3 regions of the Acuticoccus sp. MNP-M23 genome follow, and region 3 is predicted to be linked to each of the others. Evidence: predicted binding sites of a transcription regulator. Region 3 holds the regulator's gene; each other region holds the start of a gene.

Region 1 (3,274 bases), 2.0 Mb from region 3:
TTCAGCGACGGGATCTCCGCATCCTGGCCGGAAATCACCGGCATCGGCTGATCGCCCGAACCATAGCCGACACCCTTCAGCGAGGAGATGATGCCGATGGACAGGCCGTCGTAGGGGGAGAGCACGGCGTCCACGGTGTCGTCGGTGTAGTAGGCGCTGAGGAGGTTATCCATCCGGGCCTGAGCGACCGAACCGTCCCAGCGCAGGGTGCCGACCACGTCCATGCCGGTCTGGCCGGACTTCACGTTCAGCTTGCCCGAATCGATCAGCGGCTGCAGCACGCTCATGCCACCGTCGTAGAAGAAGAAGGCGTTGTTGTCGTCGGGCGAGCCGCCGAACAGCTCGATGTTGCAGGGGTCGCAATTGTCCATGTCGAGCGCGTCGACCAGGGACTGGGCCTGCTGCACGCCAACCTTGAAGTTGTCGAACGTGGTGTAATAGCTGACATCGCCCGAATCGCGGATGAGGCGGTCATAGGCGACCACGGGCACATCCATGGCAGCCGCATTGGCGAGGACGTTGGACAAGGTGGTGCCGTCGATGGCGGCAATCACCATGGCGTCGACGCCGCGCACCAGCATGTTCTCCACCTGGGAGAGCTGGGTCGGAATGTCGTCTTCGGCGTACTGGAGAATGGTCTCGTAGCCGGCTTCCTCGAACTGCTTCACCATGGAATCGCCGTCGGAAATCCAGCGGGTCGACGACTTGGTGGGCATCGCAATGCCGATGGTGCCCTTGTCCTGGGCGAAAGCGGGCGCTGTCGCCGCGCCAGCCACAGCAACCGCAGCTGCGGCGAGAATGATTGTCTTCTTCATTGGGTCCTCCCCTCGTGTTTCGGCGCCCGGTCCGCAGGATGCAAACGATAACATCGACAGCCGGGACGAACGTCGCCGGACCTAAACCATGGGTTTTAACGACGGGCAAATGAAATATCGGACGAATTGGCGCCGGACGATAACGCTGTCGTTAATCAAGGAAAACAGCAGCCGGATCCCTGGTAGAATAAATCGGTTGGTGAGCCATTGCGGATCCGGGCGTGCGCATGCGCCAGCGGGGCGTGTACAATGTCACGTACGCGGAAAGTCTAATCTTTACATCAGGTCAGACTTGCGCAGGGTTAAAGGATGCGCTCGTTCATCCGGGCCGGCCGCATCCGGCGCCCGAAATTGATCCTTCAAAGGTTGCACTGTCTATGCTGACTTCGTTCATGGAAATCATCGCCGGGCTCGGTCTTTTCCTGTACGGGGTGCATCTTCTCGGGGCCAACCTTCGGGGTCTTGCCACCCGCCGCGTCCAGTCACTGATCCGCAATGCCACCAACAACCGGGTGCGCGCGTTTTCTGTTGGCCTCGTCGTCGGCGGTGTATCGCAAAGTCTTGCGGGCATCACGTTCATCTGCGTCGGCCTGCTCTCGGCCGGCATGATAAATCTGAGCTCGGCTCTGCCGATCATCATCGGCGGGAACGTGGGCGGGACGCTTCTTCCGCTCTTCGCCTCGCTCAACATCCGGCCTGGCGTCCTCTTCGTCCTCGGGGTCGCCGGCTACATCCTTGCCACGGAGCAGTTCCCGTCGCTGCGGCATGTCACCGGCGTGCTGCTGGGCGCGGCGCTCCTGTTTCTCGGCCTCGACCTCGTCAACACCGGCGCCCTGCCCTTTGCCGACGATCCCGATTTCGCCAGCGCCATCACCACCGCAGGATCGTCGCCCCTTCTCGCTCTGGTGGGGGGAACCATCCTTGCCGTCCTCGTCCAGGGCTCAGTCGCAATCGCGATCCTCACCATGTCCCTCTACCGGGAAGGGCTGCTGAACTACGAGAGCGCGATCATGCTCACCTACGCGGTCAATATCGGGTCTTCTCTGTCCCTGGCGCTCCTCAGCGTCCAGTTGCGCGGGGCGGCGCGGCAGGTGGCAGGCTTCAGTGTCATCTTCAACTTCCTTGGCGCGATCGTTCTCCTCCCCCTGTTCTTCATCGAGGTTTGGGGGGATGTGCCGCTGGTGCTGGCCGCCCTGAAATATCTGGTCCCGTCGCCGGGGCTGCAGGTGGTCACCGCGTACATCATGTTCAATCTGGTGGCGGCGGTGGTGGCGTTCATCTTTTCCGGGCCGCTGGGCCGGTGGCTGGCCCGGCGCTACCCGGAGGATGCGGGCGCTGCCGCAGGGCGGGCGATGTATCTGGACGACCACGTTCTGCGCAACCCGGTGCTGGCGCTTGCGCTGGTGGAGCGCGAACAGGAACGGGTGCTCAATCTCATCGGGCGTCTTTCCGATGTCGGCCGCAACAGCGACCCCGATGCCCGTGTCGAGGTTGCCGCCGTGGAGCGCGACCGGATCAACGCGGTGCTGAAGGAGATCAACGCCTACATGAAGGCGATCGCCAGCGACCCGGCAGATGCCGAGTTTGCCGACCGGCTGCACACCCGCCTCGAAAACCAGCACCAGCTCGAAGACCTTGCGTTCACCTTTGGCGAGCTGGCGTCGTTTGCGCCGCGCGGCGGCCCGGTGGTGGACGATTTCAGGCTGACGGTGATGGAGGCTGCGGATACGGCGCGCCTCGTCCTGCTCGACGCGCTGGAAACGCCGGACGACACCGAGCTGCGCCAGATGCTGGCCACCCTGGTCGCCGAGCGCGGCAACAGCGTTGCGGGTGTGCGCGAGCGGTTCCTTGCGGATTCGGACGGCCCCCCGGCAGCAGTCCGCCTCGCCCTCCTCGATATCACGACCTTGTTCGAACGCTCCATGTGGCGCCTCCGGCGCCTCAAGAACGACATGCTGCCGGGGACCGTGTAGCCACAATCGCCAGGCGCAGTCGGTGTGCACCCGCCGCCGGATGCGCCGGATTGTCAGAAGAAGTCTGGCATGGTCTGTCAGCCGGGTCTTTCCCGGCCGGCTCAGGCGGGGCATGGATCGCCAAATCGCGAGGACGGAGATTTCCCGATGCTGAAACTCGGACTGGTCGGAATCGGGGCGATTGCCCGCAAGGCGCACGTGCCTGCCATCGAGAGCAACCCGGACCTTGCCCTCGTGGCCGCTGCAAGCCGCCACGGCACCCTCCCCGGCATCGCCAGCTACACCAACCTCACAGATATGCTGGAGGGGTCGCCGGAGATTGAAGCGGTGGTGCTGTGCGTGCCGCCTGAACCGCGGTTCGACATGGCACGCGAGGCCATCGCCGCCGGCAAGCACGTCTTTCTGGAGAAACCGCCGGGGGTCACCGTGTCGGAGGTGCACGCGCTGGAGGCGGCGGCGAGAGACGCCGGGGTGACGCTGCTGGCA
Region 2 (3,274 bases), 1.8 Mb from region 3:
CCGCTTCCGGATCGCGGAACAGCTCCGAAATCCCGCCGATCATCCCGAACACGATGTGCGCGACCCGCGAGGTCTCGTTTGCGATGTTGAGGAAGGCGGTCTGCGGACGCGAGACGTCCTCCGGCGCCAGGAACATGTGCCCCGTCACCCGGTCGGGATCGGCGGCGATCACGACGGGGGGCAGGAGCACCTGCACCACCTTGGCGACGATCCCCACCAGCGGCAGAAGGAGAATGCCGGCCGTGACGTTGAGCGCGAGGTGCGCCAGCACCACGTGGGTGCCGGCATATTGAACCGGGGGCAGGGCCGCGAGTGCCGGGACGCTGAGGAGCAGCGCGCCGATGGCAACGCCGATCAGGCGCAGGCCCACCGCGCCGAGGAGGAGCTGGCGGGCGCGCCCGCCCAGCGTCCACCCGCTGATGAGGGCGGGGAGAGCCGCGCCTGCGTTGGCGCCAATCACCATCCACAGCCCGCCATCCTGCGGCAGGCCACCGTTGGCGACCAGCTGCGCAATCATCAACACCACCGCAATAGACGAGTGCATCAGCCAGGTGAGAAGCATGGTGACGATGACAAGCGCCAGCGGTTCGGCCGACAGGATGCGCATGATGTCGCGCGCCGCATCCCCCGCGGCCAGCGCCTGCGTGGCGCTCGACAGGAGCGTCAGCGCCGTGAGGATGAACGCGAAGCCGAGCGTGATCCGGCCGACGTGCTTGCCCCGCCGCCCGCCCGAGGCGGTGAAGGTGACGAAGCCGACGAAAAGAAGGAGAGGGGCGAGCACCTTCACGTCGAGGTTCAGCATCGCGACCGCGAGGCTGGAGCCGACTTCCGCGCCAAGCGCCGTGGCGAGCCCCGCTGGCAGCGTCAGCACGCCGCCGGCGCAGAAGCTTGCCGCCATCAGGCTGACCGCAGTCGCCGACTGGAGCGAGAAGGCAGTGCCGATGCCGAGCCCGAATGCCGAGAACCGCCGCCCCGTCAGGACGGCGACGTGCGCCTCGATTCGCGAGCCGAACAACCGTTCGACGCCGGTGCGTACCGTGCGAATACCCCAGAGGAGGAGCGCAACCGCGCCCGCCAGATTGACGAAAATCTCCAAGCCTAGCCGAACCATTTCTGTGGAAGCTGCGCGTGCGATTTGCCGGGAGACGAGCACAGCGTTCTGTGAATCACGAGAGATGACAGAAGAAAGACATACGCAATATGTGCGTCTATTTCCAATGAAATATGACAACAAGGGTTCCGGCGAAACGGTCGGGTCTGAAAAAATCAGCTAATGCCGTGCCTTTCGGGCCGTCACAAAAAGGCTTGCTCTTTATGACGTTTTTATGACAGTTCCATTTTCGGGACTGGCGCCTGCTTCAACCCGCTGGCAGGGTCCCCAAGACTAGGCTTGGCGCAAAAAGCCGGCCAACCGGAGGACTTATGAAACGCTTACTCGCCGCCGCGCTTACGGGCGCTGCCCTGATCGCAACGCCCGCCCTCGCGGATTTCACGCTCGACGCGCGCTACAACGACGCCGACGGCGACCTTGTGGCCGACGTTCCGACCGATGCTGCCGACCTGCTCGATCCCGGCACGCTTATCTTCGCCTACACCCCGGTCGAGGACCCGGCCGTCTACGCCGACGCCTGGTCCGACTTCCTGACATACCTCGAAGAGCAGACCGGCAAGAAGGTCCAGTTCTTCCCCGTGCAGTCGAACGCAGCACAGATCGAAGCGATGCGCGCTGGCCGTCTGCACATTGCGGGCTTCAACACCGGCTCCAATCCGCTGGCAGTCGCCTGCGCCGGGTTCCGCCCCTTCACCATCATGGCCGGTGCTGACGGGTCCTACGGCTACGAGATGGAAATCATCACGTATCCGGGCTCCGGCATCGACTCGGTCGAGGACATCAAGGGCAAGGAGATGGCCTTCACGTCCGAAACGTCCAACTCCGGCTTCAAGGCGCCCTCGGCCATCCTGAAAGCCGACTACAACATGGAAGCCGGCACCGACTTCGAGCCGGTATTCTCCGGCAAGCACGACAACTCCATCCTCGGCGTTGCCAACAAGGACTACCCGGCCGCCGCCATCGCCAACTCGGTGAAGAAGCGGATGCTCGACCGTGACGTGGTCAACGAAGATCAGCTGAAGGTTCTTTACACCTCGCAGACCTTCCCGACGACCGGCTACGGCATGGTCTACAACCTTAAGCCCGAGCTGCAGAAGCAGATCGAAGACGCGTTCTTCAGCTTTGACTGGGAAGGCACGTCGCTTCAGAAAGAGTTCGAGCGCAACGGCGAAGCCCAGTTCATTCCCATCACCTTCCAGAAGGAGTGGGAAGTGATCCGCAAGATCGACGAAGCCAACGGCGTTTCGTACGACTGTCAGTAACCACAGCACGCCGGGCGGTGATTGCCGCCCGGCGGCCCGGCTCTCGACTGGAGACCTCAATTGCTCAAGATCGAGCGCCTGACCAAAACCTACAAGACCGGCGACAAGGCCCTGAAGGATGTGACCGTCTCGGTCCCCTCGGGCGAGGTCGTCGGCCTTATCGGCCCGTCCGGGGCTGGTAAATCCACCCTGATCCGATGCATCAACCGGCTGGTCGAACCGACCTCGGGCACCGTGCATCTGGGCGACCTCAACGTTACCGGCCTGTCGCGCGGCGACCTGCGCCGTGCGCGCCGCCGGATCGGCATGATCTTCCAGGAATATGCTCTGGTGGAGCGGCTGACGGTGATGGAAAACGTCCTGTCCGGCCGTCTCGGCTATGTGCCGTTCTGGCGTTCCTTCACGCGCCGTTTCCCGCAGGAAAGCGTCGACAAGGCGTTCCAGCTTCTGGAGCGGGTGGGCCTTGGCGAACACGCCGACAAGCGCGCCGATGCCCTGTCCGGCGGGCAGCGCCAGCGTGTCGGCATTGCCCGCGCCCTGGAGCAGGACCCCGAGCTTCTGCTGGTCGACGAACCCACCGCCTCGCTCGACCCCAAGACCAGCCGCCAGATCATGCGCCTGATCCTCGAGATCTGCGAAGAGCGCGGGCTGCCGGCCATCATCAACATTCACGACGTGGTGCTGGCGCAGGACTTCACCCAGCGCCTTCTCGGCCTGCGCGCCGGTGAGCTGGTGTTCGACGGTCCGCCCTCCGCGCTCGACGAAGCGGCCCTCACCAAGATCTACGGCGAGGAAGACTGGACGGCCATGCGCCGCCACGCCGCCGAAGACGCCAAGGGCGACGCCCTGACCGAGCGCGAAATGGCCGAGCGGCTGGAGGGCCTCGCGTGACGACGGCGCC
Region 3 (3,274 bases):
AACGAGACGGGAATACGGTTGTAGGTGGCGAACAACGCGGGTTCGGTCATAATTGTGTCGCGCTTGACGCGCTTCTCCACAGAGTTGGGGTATCTCGCCCGAAGACGAACGCGTCTTCTTCCCGATGGTTGGGGAAAAAGCAACTCTTGAGTCCATCGCGACTCGCTGACTCTAGACGCTGATTCGTCAATTCCTTTACGATTCATGAGGAACAGGAGCGCAAATGACGCGCTCCACAGCCTTCAGCCAACACGGTGGATTCCCGTGCCGTTTTCGGCGCGCCGCCTTTGGATTCCCTGTGGGCTGTTTGTGGACAGCAAGGGGACTGCGATGAGCTGGACCGACGAGCGGATCGAACAACTGCGCAAGCTCTGGGCAGAGGGGCACTCCGCGTCCCAGATCGCCGGGACGATGGGCGGTGTCACGCGCAATGCGGTGATCGGCAAGATCCACCGGCTGGGTCTGTCGGGCCGCGTGAAGACGGCGCGCCCCGCAGCCCGTCGCGCCGCACCGGCGCCCGCCACCGTCTCGCCCGCCGCCGCAGCCGCTGCGGTCCGAACGCCAAAGCCCGCTGCACAACCGCGCGTGATGGCGGCCGGCGCTGCTGCGGTGAAGGTGGTCGAGCGGGAGGTTTTCGAGCCGGCCCCCGTACCTCAGCATGTTGCCGAGGTGGTGCCCTTGCGCGGCGGAATCACGCTGACGGACCTCAGCGCCAGCACATGCCGCTGGCCCATCGGCGATCCGTCCGGCGACAATTTCAGCTTCTGCGGTGCGCGGTCCGAACCTGGCGACACCTACTGCACCGCCCACGCCGACGTGGCATTCCCCGGCCGCACCAACAAGCCGCGCAAGCCCACCGGGCGCTGACGCGGCAACCAATGAGGCGGCGGCGGCGATTGCCGGCGCCGAGCCTGAAAAGCGCCGCTCTCAGTCGGCGCCGAACCTGTCGTCGAAGGCGTAGCCGGCGCCGCGCACTGTGCGGATCGGGTCCGCCTCCTTGCCGCGCTTGAGCTGCTTGCGCAGGCGGCCGATGTGCACGTCCACCGTGCGTTCGTCCACGTAAACGTCCCGCCCCCACACGCCGTCCAGAAGCTGCTCGCGGCTGAACACGCGGCCGGGTGACTGCATCAGAAATTCAAGCAGGCGGAATTCGGTCGGCCCCAGCTTCACCTCGCGGCCGCCCCGCTGCACGCGGTGCATCGTGCGATCCAGCTCCAGGCTGCCAGCGCGCAGCATCGCCGAAACCTTTTCGGGCTTGGAGCGGCGCAGAAGGCCGCGGATGCGGGCCATCAGCTCGGGCGTCGAGAAGGGCTTGGTCACGTAGTCGTCGGCGCCGGTGGCAAGGCCGCGCACCCGCTCGGTCTCCTCGCCGCGCGCCGTCAGCATCACGATGGGCAGATGCTCGGTCTGCGGGCGGGACCGGATCCGGCGGCACAGCTCGATCCCGGACAGGCCCGGCAGCATCCAGTCGAGCACCAGAAGATCGGGCGGCTGTTCCAGAAGGCGCATCTCGGCCTCGTCGCCGCGACTGCACGAATCGACCGCATAGCCTTCCGCTTCGAGGTTGTAGCGCAGGAGAAGCACTAGCGGCTCCTCGTCTTCGACAATCATGATGCGGGGCATTATCGCGCCCCTGGACCGCACCGCATGCGCATCGCTGCCACACGGTTCAACCGCGTCGGGTCCATGCATGAACTAACCTTTGACAAAGTGTCAGCGGCCCCGGTCACCGTCAGCGCAAGCCGACGTTGCCTGTGAAATCCGCAGACAGGTAAGACGACGCGTCGGACTTTTCGCGAGCTTCCGCGGGCTGCTCGCCGGTCACGACGTAGTGGATGGCCTCGGCAATATTTGTCGCGTGATCGCCGATGCGCTCGATGTTCTTTGCGCAGAACAGGAGATGCGTGCAGAACGTGATGTTCCGCGGATTCTCCATCATGTACGTCAGCAGCTCGCGGAAGATGGAGGTGTGGATCGCGTCCACCTCGTCGTCGCGCAGGCGCACGTCCAGCGCAGCCGGCACGTCCTGGCTGGTGAACGCGTCGAGCACCGTTTTCAGCTGCTCCAGCGCAATTTCCGACATGTGCTCGATGCCGAGCGCCACGCGGGGCGGATGCGCGCTGTTCTCGATGGCCAGCAACCGCTTCGCGTTGTTCTTTGCCAGATCGCCGACCCGTTCGAGGTCGGACGAGATGCGCAGGCCCGCCACCAGCTCGCGCAGCGCCTTGCCCTCGGGCCGGTGCGCCACGATCATCTCCACCGTGTGGTTCTCCACGCTGCGCTGCATGGCGTCGAGCTTGCGGTCGGCCGCGATCACCCGGCGTGCGAGGTGCGTGTCGAGCCGCGTCAGCGCGGTCACGCTCTCCATCACCAGCTGCTCGGCCAGCCCGCCCATCTCGGCGATTTCTCCTGCCAGTCGCTGCATCTCGGTAAACTGGTCTCTTACAACAATACCCACGTCATGACTCCGTCCGCCGGACACCACGCAATGACGTGCCACGGCTGCATTCCTACCCAAACACACCAGTTATATACTGGCGTGTGCGCTCCTCTTGAGGATCATTGAAGATCTCTTCAGTTGGTCCTTCCTCGACGAGATAGCCGAGGTGGAAATAGCACGTCTTCTGGCTCACGCGCTCGGCTTGTGCCATCGAGTGCGTCACAATGACGATCGTGTAGTTCTCGCGCAGTTCGTGGATCAGCGTTTCCACGGTGCCGGTTGCGATGGGATCGAGCGCCGAACAAGGCTCGTCCATCAGGATGACTTCGGGGTTCACGGCAATGGCGCGCGCGATGCACAGGCGCTGCTGCTGGCCGCCGGACAGGCCGGTGCCCGCCTCGTTCAGCCTGTCCTTCACCTCGTTCCAAAGGCCCGCACGGCGCAGGCTCCGCTCGACGATGATGTCGAGGTCGGCCTTCTTGGTGGCTGTGCCGTGGATCTTTGGACCGTAGACGATGTTGTCGTAGATCGACTTGGGGAACGGGTTCGGCTTCTGGAACACCATGCCGACGCGGGCGCGCAGCAGCACCACGTCGAGGTCGTGGTTGTTGAGGTCCTCGTCGTCCATCTCGATCCGGCCGGTCACGCGGCACCCGTCGATGGTGTCGTTCATCCGGTTGAAGCAGCGCAGATACGTGGACTTGCCGCAGCCCGACGGGCCGATGAAGGCCGTCACCGACTTTTCGGGGATCGCCATCGAGATGTGATGGATCGCCCGCTTCTGTCCGTAGTCGACGCAGACGTCGCGCGCGTCGATCTTGGCGCGCTGCGGCT

Evidence for each region. Region 3 encodes PhoB, which activates phosphate uptake and scavenging genes when phosphate is short. Its sites were predicted from a motif close to TGTCATNNANCTGTCAT; they were not measured.
Region 1: a site for PhoB is predicted at 914-930, ahead of RDV64_RS20905 (Na/Pi symporter). Genes of this name have one in related genera too.
Region 2: a site for PhoB is predicted at 1,315-1,331, ahead of phnD (phosphate/phosphite/phosphonate ABC transporter substrate-binding protein). Genes of this name have one in related genera too.

Annotation. Positions count from the first base shown of each region.
Region 1 is NZ_CP133480.1:4,542,441-4,545,714, forward strand. It holds gene chvE (multiple monosaccharide ABC transporter substrate-binding protein) at 1-815, opposite strand, end outside; gene RDV64_RS20905 (Na/Pi symporter) at 1,193-2,788, shown strand; gene RDV64_RS20910 (Gfo/Idh/MocA family oxidoreductase) at 2,936-3,274, shown strand, end outside.
Region 2 is NZ_CP133480.1:4,739,908-4,743,181, reverse strand. It holds gene RDV64_RS21775 (Na/Pi cotransporter family protein) at 1-1,096, opposite strand, end outside; gene phnD (phosphate/phosphite/phosphonate ABC transporter substrate-binding protein) at 1,423-2,373, shown strand; gene phnC (phosphonate ABC transporter ATP-binding protein) at 2,434-3,264, shown strand; gene phnE (phosphonate ABC transporter, permease protein PhnE) at 3,261-3,274, shown strand, end outside.
Region 3 is NZ_CP133480.1:1,553,650-1,556,923, forward strand. It holds gene RDV64_RS07370 (aspartate aminotransferase family protein) at 1-50, opposite strand, end outside; gene RDV64_RS07375 (GcrA family cell cycle regulator) at 331-867, shown strand; gene phoB (phosphate regulon transcriptional regulator PhoB) at 928-1,623, opposite strand; gene phoU (phosphate signaling complex protein PhoU) at 1,733-2,425, opposite strand; gene pstB (phosphate ABC transporter ATP-binding protein PstB) at 2,511-3,274, opposite strand, start outside.